Regions from separate parts of the Streptomyces sp. NPDC005803 genome, predicted to be linked through region 2. Evidence: riboswitches for the same ligand, from Rfam matches in the RefSeq annotation. Region 2 holds a riboswitch; each other region holds the start of a gene.
The links. Region 2 has a riboswitch for S-adenosylmethionine ahead of ABZ454_RS08730 (aminotransferase class V-fold PLP-dependent enzyme). Riboswitches for the same ligand answer to the same signal wherever they lie in the genome.

Region 1 (3,269 bases), on a different contig from region 2:
CTGCGACGCGTACCACTGCTCGTTCATCGGGAGCACGGACCCGAACCGCTACTACCTGTGGAGCGGGCACACGGGGAACGACGGGTCCGGCGGCGGTCCCGTGCTCGGCAACGACGAGGCGGGGTACGGATGGACCACCTACCCCGAGCGGCTGGAGCAGGCCGGGGTCTCGTGGAAGGTCTACCAGGACATCGGCGACGGGCTCGACGCCGCCGGGTCCTGGGGGTGGATCGGCGATGCCTACCGGGGTACGTACGGTGACAACTCGCTCCTGTACTTCAACAGTTATCGCAATGCCGCACCCGGCGACCCCCTCTACGACAAGGCGCGCACCGGCACCGACATCAAGAACGGTGGCGGCCTCCTTGACGACCTGAAGGCCGACGTCCGGGCCGGGACGCTGCCCAAGGTGTCCTGGGTCGTCTCCCCGGAGGCCTACAGCGAGCACCCCAACTGGCCCGCGAACTACGGAGCCTGGTACATCTCGCAGGTGCTCGACGCGCTGACCGCCGATCCCGAGGTCTGGGGCCGGACCGCCCTCTTCATCACCTACGACGAGAACGACGGCTTCTTCGACCACGTCGTGCCGCCCTTCGTCCCGTCGGGGCCCGCGCAGGGGCTGTCCACCGTCGACACCTCCGCCGACTTCTTCCCCGGTGACATCCGGTACGCGGCCGGGCCGTACGGCCTCGGCCAGCGGGTCCCCATGCTGGTCGTCTCCCCGTGGAGCACCGGCGGATTCGCGTGCTCCGAGGTCTTCGACCACACCTCCGTCATCCGGTTCATGGAGCAGCGCTTCGGTGTGCGCGAGCCCAACATCTCGCCCTGGCGGCGCGCCGTCTGCGGCGACCTCACCTCCGCCTTCGACTTCAGCCGTACGGACACCTCGGCGGTGCCGCTGCCGTCGACCGACGAGTACGAGCCGCCGGACAGCGACCGGCACCCCGACTACGTCCCCGCGCCGCCCGCCGCCGGCAGCGTGCCCCAGCAGGAGAAGGGGGCCCGGCCCACCCGGCCGCTGCGCTACGCGCCCTTCGTCGACGGCGCCGCCGATACGGCCACCGGCAAGTACCGCCTCACCTTCAGCGGCGGAGCCGCCGCCGGGGCGCAGTTCCTGGTGACCTCCGCGAACCGCACCGACGGGCCCTGGACCTACACCACCGAGGCCGGGAAGTCCCTCGCGGACACCTGGAACACCGCCTATTCGAAGGGAGTGACCGACCTCACCGTCCACGGGCCCAACGGCTTCCTGCGCACCTTCCGGGCGGGCGGGAAGGCGGCGGGCCCCGAGGTGACGGCCCGCCATGACGCTGCCTCCGGCGGGCTCCAGCTGACGTTCGTCAACGGTGGTCCCGCGACCGTGCGCCTGACCGTGCGCAGTGCCGCCGGCTACGGGGGAGGGGCGCAGACCTTCGCGGTCCGTGCGGGGGCGACCGTGAAGCACGTGCTCGACCTGCGCGGGAGCAAGCGCTGGTACGACGTCACGGTCGTCTCCGACGCGGACGCCACCTTCCTGCGCCGGTTCGCCGGACACGTGGAGAACGGCCAGGCCGGTTCGAGCGACCCGGGGCTCGTCACCGGGTGAGTGCGCGTCGGTCCGGCGGCGGGCCGGGGGCGAGCGGCGCCGCGGACGGGCGAGCGCACGCTCCTGACCGCCCGTCGGGCCGGCCGGTGCGGGTGAGTTAGAGTCGTGTATGGGTCATGAGTTCCAGTGCGCAGCCCCGGCTTGCTGGACGGCACCCCGCTCCGCTGCGGGTGCTCCGGGTGACGACCTGCCCCGTGCGCAGGGTGCGGGGAACAGCGGACCGCGGTGCGGGGCACTCGGGGTCCTCACCCCGGAAGGCGAACCCCACCATGCTGCGTCACCTCACCGACAACGGCTCCGTGCGGAGCGACGGCTGCTCCCGCTACGCCGCGGGCCACCGTGTGCACTGGATCCACGCCAAGAAGTGCCGCCAGGAACCGGGGCAGGCCGTCGAGATCCTGCTCACCTCCGATGACGTCCGGGACGACGGATGGGTCGGGCTGCGGCCCGCTTTCGACTACGCGAGCGACCTGCCCGCCGTCTGGACACACACCCCCGAGGCCCTGCGGGAGACGCTCGCGGGTCATCGTGGGCGGGTGTACTGGCTGTCGCGCTGGCACGCGCTGAAGCTGGTGCACGGCGACGGTGACGGCATCGGGGGCACCGCGGGGCGGGGTGCGGGACTGGTCAACGTCGCGTTGGAGGGCGGGGAGCTCTGCGAGGGCGGGGCCGCGTGAGTCGGGGCCTTTCCTCCCGGGCCTGATGCGTCCGTCCCGCCCGGTCGCCGCGCGGGCGTCGGCCGCACGGTTTCGGCAGGGGACCGGGCCGGCCGGTCCCCTGCCGCAGCCGTCCCGGAGCTCCCGGGGCGGTAGATCGTTATGGTCATTAATTGTGTTGAGATGTCTTCGCGTTGCCCGGACGGTGTGTGAGATTGATCGCCGTTGACCGTTCCGGCGTCACACAAAATCCTTATAGTGAAGCTGCGTTGATCGCATGATCGGGACGCGTGCAGCTGTCGCCACAGGAGTCAGGACTCATGACGCGCCCTTCTTCCGCAGAGCCCGCGCCGGCCTCTCCTCCTCCGCCTCCCGGGTGTCCGGCGCACGCCGGGGCCGTGCCGCTCGGCGGGGCCGCATTCCAGACCGAGCCCCAGGCCGTCTACCGCGCCATGCGGCGCGACCACGGGCCGGTCGTCCCCGTGGAGCTTCCGGGCGGGTTCCCCGCCTGGCTGGTGATCGGGTACCGCGAACTGCACCAAGTCACCAGCGACGGTGCGCTGTTCCCGCGCGACGTGGGGCTGTGGAACCAGTGGCCGCACATCCCCGACGACTGGCCGCTGCTGCCGATGGTGGGACGGCCCCTGCCGTCCATCTACTTCAGCGCGGGGGAGGAACACCTGCGGCATGCCCGCATGGTCGGGCCGGCCCTCGAAGGCGCCGATCCGCATCAGATCCGCAGGGACTGCGAGCAGTTGGCCGACCGCCTGATCGACGATGTGTGCAGCCGGGGGACGGCCGATCTCGTCGCCGACTTCTGCGAACCCCTTCCCGTGCTCGTCCTCGCGCGCCTGGTCGGGTTCCCCGACGACGAAGGCGCCGACATCGCCCGGGTGTTGAAGGATCTTGCTGACGGCGGCCCGGACGCGCAGAGCGCCCACCTGCGATTCGGCGAGCACATGGCCCGGCTGGTGGCCGCGAAGCGGGCCGCGCCGGGGGACGACGTGACCTCCCGCATGCTCGCCTTC
Region 2 (3,269 bases):
TCATGCTCATCGGCGGCGGCAACGACATCTGGGCGACGCACTTCCACCTGTCGCTCAACGCGATCAGCTGGTTCGTCCGCATCGCCTTCTTCGTCGGACCCGTCCTGGCGTTCATCGTCACCCGGCGGATCTGCCTCGGCCTTCAGCGCCGCGACAAGGAGAAGGTGCTGCACGGACGCGAGTCCGGTCTCATCAAGCGCCTGCCGCACGGTGAGTTCGTCGAGGTCCACGAGCCGCTCGGGCCGGAGCAGCTGCACACGCTCACCGCGCACGAGCAGTACAAGCCGGTCGAGATCGGCCCGACGGTCGACGAGAACGGCGTCGAGCGCAAGGTGTCCCCGGTGCAGAAGCTGCGGGCCAGGCTCAGCAAGGCGTACTACGGCGAGAACAACCAGATCGCCAAGCCCACCGCCGAGGAGTACAAGGAGATCACCAGCGGCCACGGCCACCACTGATCACCTGAACTGATCGCCACAGCAGGAGCCCCGTCCATTCGATGGACGGGGCTCTTCGCTGTCCACGGAGGCTCGATAGGGTGGCCCCATCCCTTTATCGGCTGTGGACCCAGGAGCGGACCATGAACGTTGTGACCCCGGACGGCGGCGACAGCGTGGCGGCTCGTACCTGGCCCGGCGTGCTGACCCCCCTGCTGCGCGGCCAGGACCTGACCGCGGACGACACCGCCTGGGCGATGGACCGCATCATGAGCGGCGAGGCGACCGATGTGCAGATCGCCGGGTTCGCGGTGGCGCTGCGCGCCAAGGGCGAGACCGTCACGGAGGTCTCCGGCCTGGTCCGCGCGATGTACGAGCACGCCACGACCATCCACGTCCCCGGCCGCACGGTCGACATCGTGGGCACCGGCGGCGACATGGCCAAGACGGTCAACATCTCCACCATGTCGGCGATCGTCGTGGCGGGGACCGGCGCCAAGGTCGTCAAGCACGGCAACCGCGCCTCGTCGTCGGCCAGCGGCTCCTCCGACGTCCTCGGCAAGCTCGGTGTCAACCTGGAACTGTCCCCGCAGCGCGTCGTCGAGGTCGCCGAGGAGGCGGGCATCACCTTCTGCTTCGCCGTGAAGTTCCACCCCGCCCTGAGGTACGCGGCGAAGGCCCGGTCGGAGCTCGGCGCGCCGACCACGTTCAACATCCTCGGTCCGCTCACCAATCCGGCCAAGGTGCGTTCGCAGGCGATCGGTGTCGCCGATCTGCGGATGGCGCCCATCGTCGCGGGCGTCCTCGCCGAGCGCGGCAACTCCGCGCTGGTCTTCCGGGGCGACGACGGTCTGGACGAGCTGACCACCACCGCGACCTCCCGGGTCTGGATCGCGAGGAACGGGGCGGTGCGCGAGGAGGCCTTCGACCCGCGCGACGTGGGCCTCGACCTGGTGCCGGTGGACGCGCTGCGGGGGGCCGACGCCTCGTACAACGCCGATGTGGCCCGCCGGCTGCTGGCCGGGGAGACGGGCCCCGTCCGGGACGCCGTCCTGCTCAACTCGGCGGCGGCGCTCGTCGCGCTGGACCCGGGGGAGGGCACGCTCGCCGAGCAGCTCACCGCGGGCATCGCGAAGGCCGCCGAGTCCATCGACTCGGGCGCGGCAGGCCGGGCGCTGGAGAGATGGGTCGTGGCCAGCAACGCCTGAGCGGCTGCCGTACGGCCCTGACCGGTCGTCCGGCCGTCCCGGAGCGCACGGAACACGAGGCGGGGCGCAGTCCAGATCATGGACTGCGCCTTGCGCGTTCGCGCACGTATGGCAAGATGCTGCGCAGGTCATGAGTGACAGCGACTACGGCCCCGGCCCGCTGTCCGGCAACCCTCCGTCCGTGGCGGGGTGCCCCGGGTGAAGACCAGGCCGCAGGCAGCGAGGTCTGCGGCAAGCGCGGACCCCTCGACATCGTGAGATGTCCACCCGTGGGGTCCTGGTCCTCAGGGAGCCTCTTGTGAGCACGCGAATGCGATAGGGCTTTTCGGCCCTTCTCCGCACACCCTCTTCTTCCCTCCGTGCTGCCGCGTATCCGCAGGCACGCGGAATTCGCCTGCCTGTTACGGGAGTTCGTCATGTCTGTCCTCACTGCTGCCACCGACCAGTCGATTTGTTCCCCCCTGCCGGTTCTGGGCAAGGATGTAACGGTTCCGCTGGTCACCGGCGGTGAGGTCACGTACGCCGCGCTGGACTACGCCGCCAGCGCCCCGGCGCTGCAGCGGGTGTGGGACGACGTGGCCGCGTACGCGCCGTACTACGGCAGCGTCCACCGGGGTGCCGGCTACCTCTCGCAGCTCTCCACGGACCTCTTCGAGTCCAGCCGCGAGACCGTCGCGGAGTTCCTCGGCTGCCGTGCCGAGGACCAGGTGGTCTTCACCCGTTCGACCACCGACTCGCTCAACCTGCTCGCCGCCGCCCTGCCCGCCGACTGCCAGGTGTTCGTCTTCGAGACCGAGCACCACGCCTCGCTGCTGCCCTGGCGCGACGCCCGCGTGACGTACCTGAACGCCCCGCGCACCCCGGCCCAGGCCGTCCAGACGCTGGAGCGGGCGCTCGCCGACCGCGAGCCCTACGGGCCCGCGCTGGTCTGCGTCACCGGCGCCTCCAACGTCACCGGCGAGCTGTGGCCGGTCAAGGAGCTCGCCGCCGCCGCCCACGCCCACGGTGCCCGCATCGTGCTGGACGCCGCCCAGCTCGCCCCGCACCACCCCGTCGACATCGCCGCGCTGGACGTCGACTGGGTCGCCTTCTCCGGGCACAAGCTGTACGCGCCGTTCGGCTCGGGCGTCCTCGCCGGCCGCTCCGACTGGCTGCGCGAGGCCGAGCCCTACCTGGCCGGCGGCGGCGCCTCCCGCCAGGTGGCCCGGCGGGCCGACGGCGGGGTGGACGTCGAATGGCACACCACCGCCGCCCGTCACGAGGCCGGCTCGCCGAACGTGATCGGCGTCTACTCCATCGCCTCCGCCTGCAAGGCGCTGACCGAGGCCGGGTTCGACAGCCTCGTCGCCCGGGAACAGCGGCTCGTCGCCGCGGTCCGCGCCGGACTCGCCGAGGTCCCCGAGGTCAAGGTGCTCTCGCTGTTCGGCGACGACGCCCCGCGGGTGGGCGTCATCTCCTTCGTGGTCGAGGGCTGGAACAGCTCGCACTTCGCCGCGGCGCTCTCGGCCGAGTACGGCATCGGGGTCCGTGACGGACTCTTCTGCGCCCACCCGCTCGTGCGCACCCTGCTCGGCAGCGACCCGCAGGACGTCGGCGAGTGCGGCGCGCCCGAGGCGGAGCCGGGCCA
Region 3 (3,269 bases), on a different contig from region 2:
GAGTACCTGGGCAGCGGGCTGGGGGGCGTGCGCGGAGACCATGTTGCGGAATCTAGCCCGATCACGAACCGCCCAAACGTGCGAAGTCAGGCCACGTCACGCGGCGCGGCGGGAAACGTACTCCTCGATCTCCCGCATCGGCGGCCGCTCCTCGGTGTCCACCGGGTACGTGTGCGGGACGAAACCGTGCTCGCCGCGCTCGAACTGGGTCAGCGACGGGCGGACCAGATGCCCCCGGGAGAGGCGGAGTTGGGCGGTCCGGTAGATGGCGGCCGCCATCCGGCCGAGCGCCTGGCCGTCCTGGTGGCGGTGTTTCCTGACGCCGACGTCGACCTGGGCGAGGGCGTCCAGGCCGACCGTGTGCAGGGCGTCGACCAGCAGCCCCAGTTCCACTCCGTAACCGACCGGGAACGGCAGCCGCTCCAGCAGCGAGCGGCGCACGGCGTACTCGCCTCCCAGGGGCTGGACGAAACCGGCCAGCTGGGGCCAGTGCAGATTGAGCAGCGGGCGTGCCACCATTTCGGTGACCCGGCCGCCCTGACCCGTGGTGTCGCCGAACGGGCGGTCGTACATCGCCTTGACGAACTGCACCGAGGGGTCGGTCAGCAGCGGGCCGACGATGCCCGAGACGAAGTCGGCCGAGAAGTCCTTCAGGTCCGCGTCGATGAAGCAGACGATGTCGCCGCCGGTCACCAGCAGTGACCGCCAGAGCACCTCGCCCTTGCCGGGGACGGCCGGGACGCGGGGCAGGATGTCGTCCCGGTGGACCACCCGGGCGCCCGCCCGGCGGGCGACCTGCGCGGTGGCGTCCGTGGAACCGGAATCGATCACCACCAGCTCGTCGACCAGCTGGACCTTCTCCATGAGCTCGCGCCGGATCGTCGTGACGATGTCCCCGACCGTCTCCGCCTCGTTCAGCGCGGGCAGGACGACACTCACGGCCGGTCCGTGCGCGTCCTTCCTGGCCTCCAGCAGCCGCTCCAGCGGACGGTCGGCGGCTGACCAGGAACGCCTGGTCAGCCAGCGTTCGACCTCTTCCAGCACGGTCGATACTCCCTGTATGTGATCCATCTCGCGGTTCGGACGACTATCTCAACCGTCCGATGCTTCGGTTACAGTCTTGAACAACGCAGATGGCCGTCGCATGCCGGGGTCCGTCCGCCGATAAACGCCTGGATCCATGGTCCAGTGCCACAGCGCTCATCCAGAGGGACTGAGGGAACGGCCCGTTGAAGTCCCGGCAACCCTCCCGCCGACCGCGAGGTCCGGTGGGGAAGGTGCCAATTCCGTCTCGTGACGAAATGCGTCGCGAGGAAGATGAGGAGAAAGGGCCTCGCCATCATGGCTGTTGAGACTGTTGCCGCACCCACCGAATCTGCTGTGGACCTCGGACCCGCCGCGGCGCTTTCCTGCCGCGAATGCGGGGAGCGATTCGCACTCGGCCCCATTTTCGCCTGCGCGTCCTGTTTCGGGCCGCTCGAAGTGGCGTACGACCTTCCGAGCGGCTCCCCGGACGAGCTGAAGAAGCGCATCGAGGCCGGACCCGACAACATCTGGCGTTACGCGCCGCTGCTGCCGGTCCCCTCCGACGTCGCGGACAAGCCCAACATCAACCCCGGCTTCACCAAGCTGGTCAAGGCCGACAACCTCGCCCGTGAGCTGGGCGTCACCGGCGGTCTGTACGTCAAGGACGACTCCGGCAACCCGACGCACTCCTTCAAGGACCGCGTCGTCGCGATCGCCGTCGAGGCCGCCCGCGCCTTCGGATTCACCACCCTGTCCTGCTCCTCCACCGGCAACCTGGCCGGCGCCGTGGGCGCCGCCGCCGCCCGTGCCGGTCTGCGCAGTTGCGTGTTCATCCCGCACGACCTGGAGCAGGGCAAGGTCGTCATGGCCGCGGTGTACGGCGGTGAACTGATCGGCATCGAGGGCAACTACGACGACGTCAACCGCTTCTGCTCCGAACTCATCGGCGACCCGCTCGGCGAGGGCTGGGGCTTCGTCAACGTCAACCTGCGCCCGTACTACGGCGAGGGCTCCAAGACCCTCGCCTACGAGATCTGCGAGCAGCTCGGCTGGCGGCTGCCCGACCAGATCGTCATCCCGATCGCGTCCGGCTCGCAGCTCACGAAGATCGACAAGGGCCTCCAGGAGCTGATCAAGCTCGGCCTGGTCGAGGACAAGCCGTACAAGATCTTCGGCGCCCAGGCCGAGGGCTGCTCCCCGGTCTCCGCCGCCTTCAAGGCCGGCCACGACGTCGTCCGGCCGCAGAAGCCGAACACGATCGCCAAGTCCCTCGCGATCGGCAACCCGGCCGACGGCCCGTACGTCCTGGACATCGCCCGCCGCACCGGTGGCGCCGTCGAGGACGTCGACGACGAGCAGATCGTCGACGCGATCAAGCTGCTGGCCCGCACCGAGGGCATCTTCGCCGAGACGGCGGGCGGCGTGACGGTCGGCGTGACGAAGAAGCTGATCGACGCCGGCGTGCTCGACCCGGCGCTCACCACCGTCGTCCTGAACACCGGTGACGGCCTCAAGACGCTGGACGCGGTGGCCGCCACCTCGCAGGCGACCGCCACGATCCGCCCGAGCCTGGACGCCTTCCGCGCCGCAGGCCTCGCCACCGGCTGAGAAGCCTTCGACCACCCGAGACTTCAGGAAGGGCACCCACCATGAGCGTCAAGGTCCGTATCCCCACCATCCTCCGCACCTACACGGGCGGCCAGGCCGAGGTCCCGGCCGAGGGCGCGACCCTCTCCCAGGTCATCGAGTCCCTGGAGAAGGACCACCCGGGGATCGCCGCCCGCGTCCTGGACGACCAGGGCAAGCTGCGCCGCTTCGTCAACGTGTACGTCAACGACGACGACGTGCGCTTCGAGGGCGGCCTGGACGCGGTCACCCCGGACGGCGCCGGCATCTCGATCATCCCGGCCGTCGCCGGCGGCTGCTGAGCCCCGGGCCACGCCGGCCCGACTTCACCGCGTCACCGGAATTGCCCCCTCTGCGAGAGAAGCGGAGGGGGCAATTCTGCATGGTTGAGCGCGGTAGAGTGTGGGAAGCCCCCTCCGCTGCCCGTGCCGCCCGCATATGAGAATGCGCCCGGCCCCGACAAGATGCAGCCAAAGTACCCGAGCTCCTTGCGCCATAAGTCGCCTTTGCCTGGCCCGACTTGCCCTGGAATCTCATGACTTCCTCATATTCGGGCGATCGATGCTGCTCAGAATTCTCGTCCGATTGACCTGTTGCAGAGGGCAGTTGGGCAGATA

Region 1: another riboswitch for S-adenosylmethionine. It lies ahead of ABZ454_RS12660 (hypothetical protein); the one in region 2 lies ahead of ABZ454_RS08730 (aminotransferase class V-fold PLP-dependent enzyme).
Region 3: another riboswitch for S-adenosylmethionine. It lies ahead of thrC (threonine synthase); the one in region 2 lies ahead of ABZ454_RS08730 (aminotransferase class V-fold PLP-dependent enzyme).

The regions. Positions count from the first base shown of each region.
Region 1 is NZ_JBEXXO010000007.1:153,539-156,807, forward strand. It holds gene ABZ454_RS12655 (phosphocholine-specific phospholipase C) at 1-1,585, shown strand, start outside; SAM riboswitch class IV at 1,698-1,807, shown strand; gene ABZ454_RS12660 (hypothetical protein) at 1,855-2,262, shown strand; gene ABZ454_RS12665 (cytochrome P450) at 2,562-3,269, shown strand, end outside.
Region 2 is NZ_JBEXXO010000004.1:338,784-342,052, reverse strand. It holds gene ABZ454_RS08740 (ubiquinol-cytochrome c reductase cytochrome b subunit) at 1-455, shown strand, start outside; gene trpD (anthranilate phosphoribosyltransferase) at 578-1,642, shown strand; SAM riboswitch class IV at 1,769-1,886, shown strand; gene ABZ454_RS08730 (aminotransferase class V-fold PLP-dependent enzyme) at 2,059-3,269, shown strand, end outside.
Region 3 is NZ_JBEXXO010000016.1:45,298-48,566, reverse strand. It holds gene ABZ454_RS22600 (trehalose-6-phosphate synthase) at 1-42, opposite strand, end outside; gene ABZ454_RS22595 (glucosyl-3-phosphoglycerate synthase) at 97-1,044, opposite strand; SAM riboswitch class I at 1,198-1,324, shown strand; gene thrC (threonine synthase) at 1,342-2,634, shown strand; gene ABZ454_RS22585 (MoaD/ThiS family protein) at 2,676-2,954, shown strand.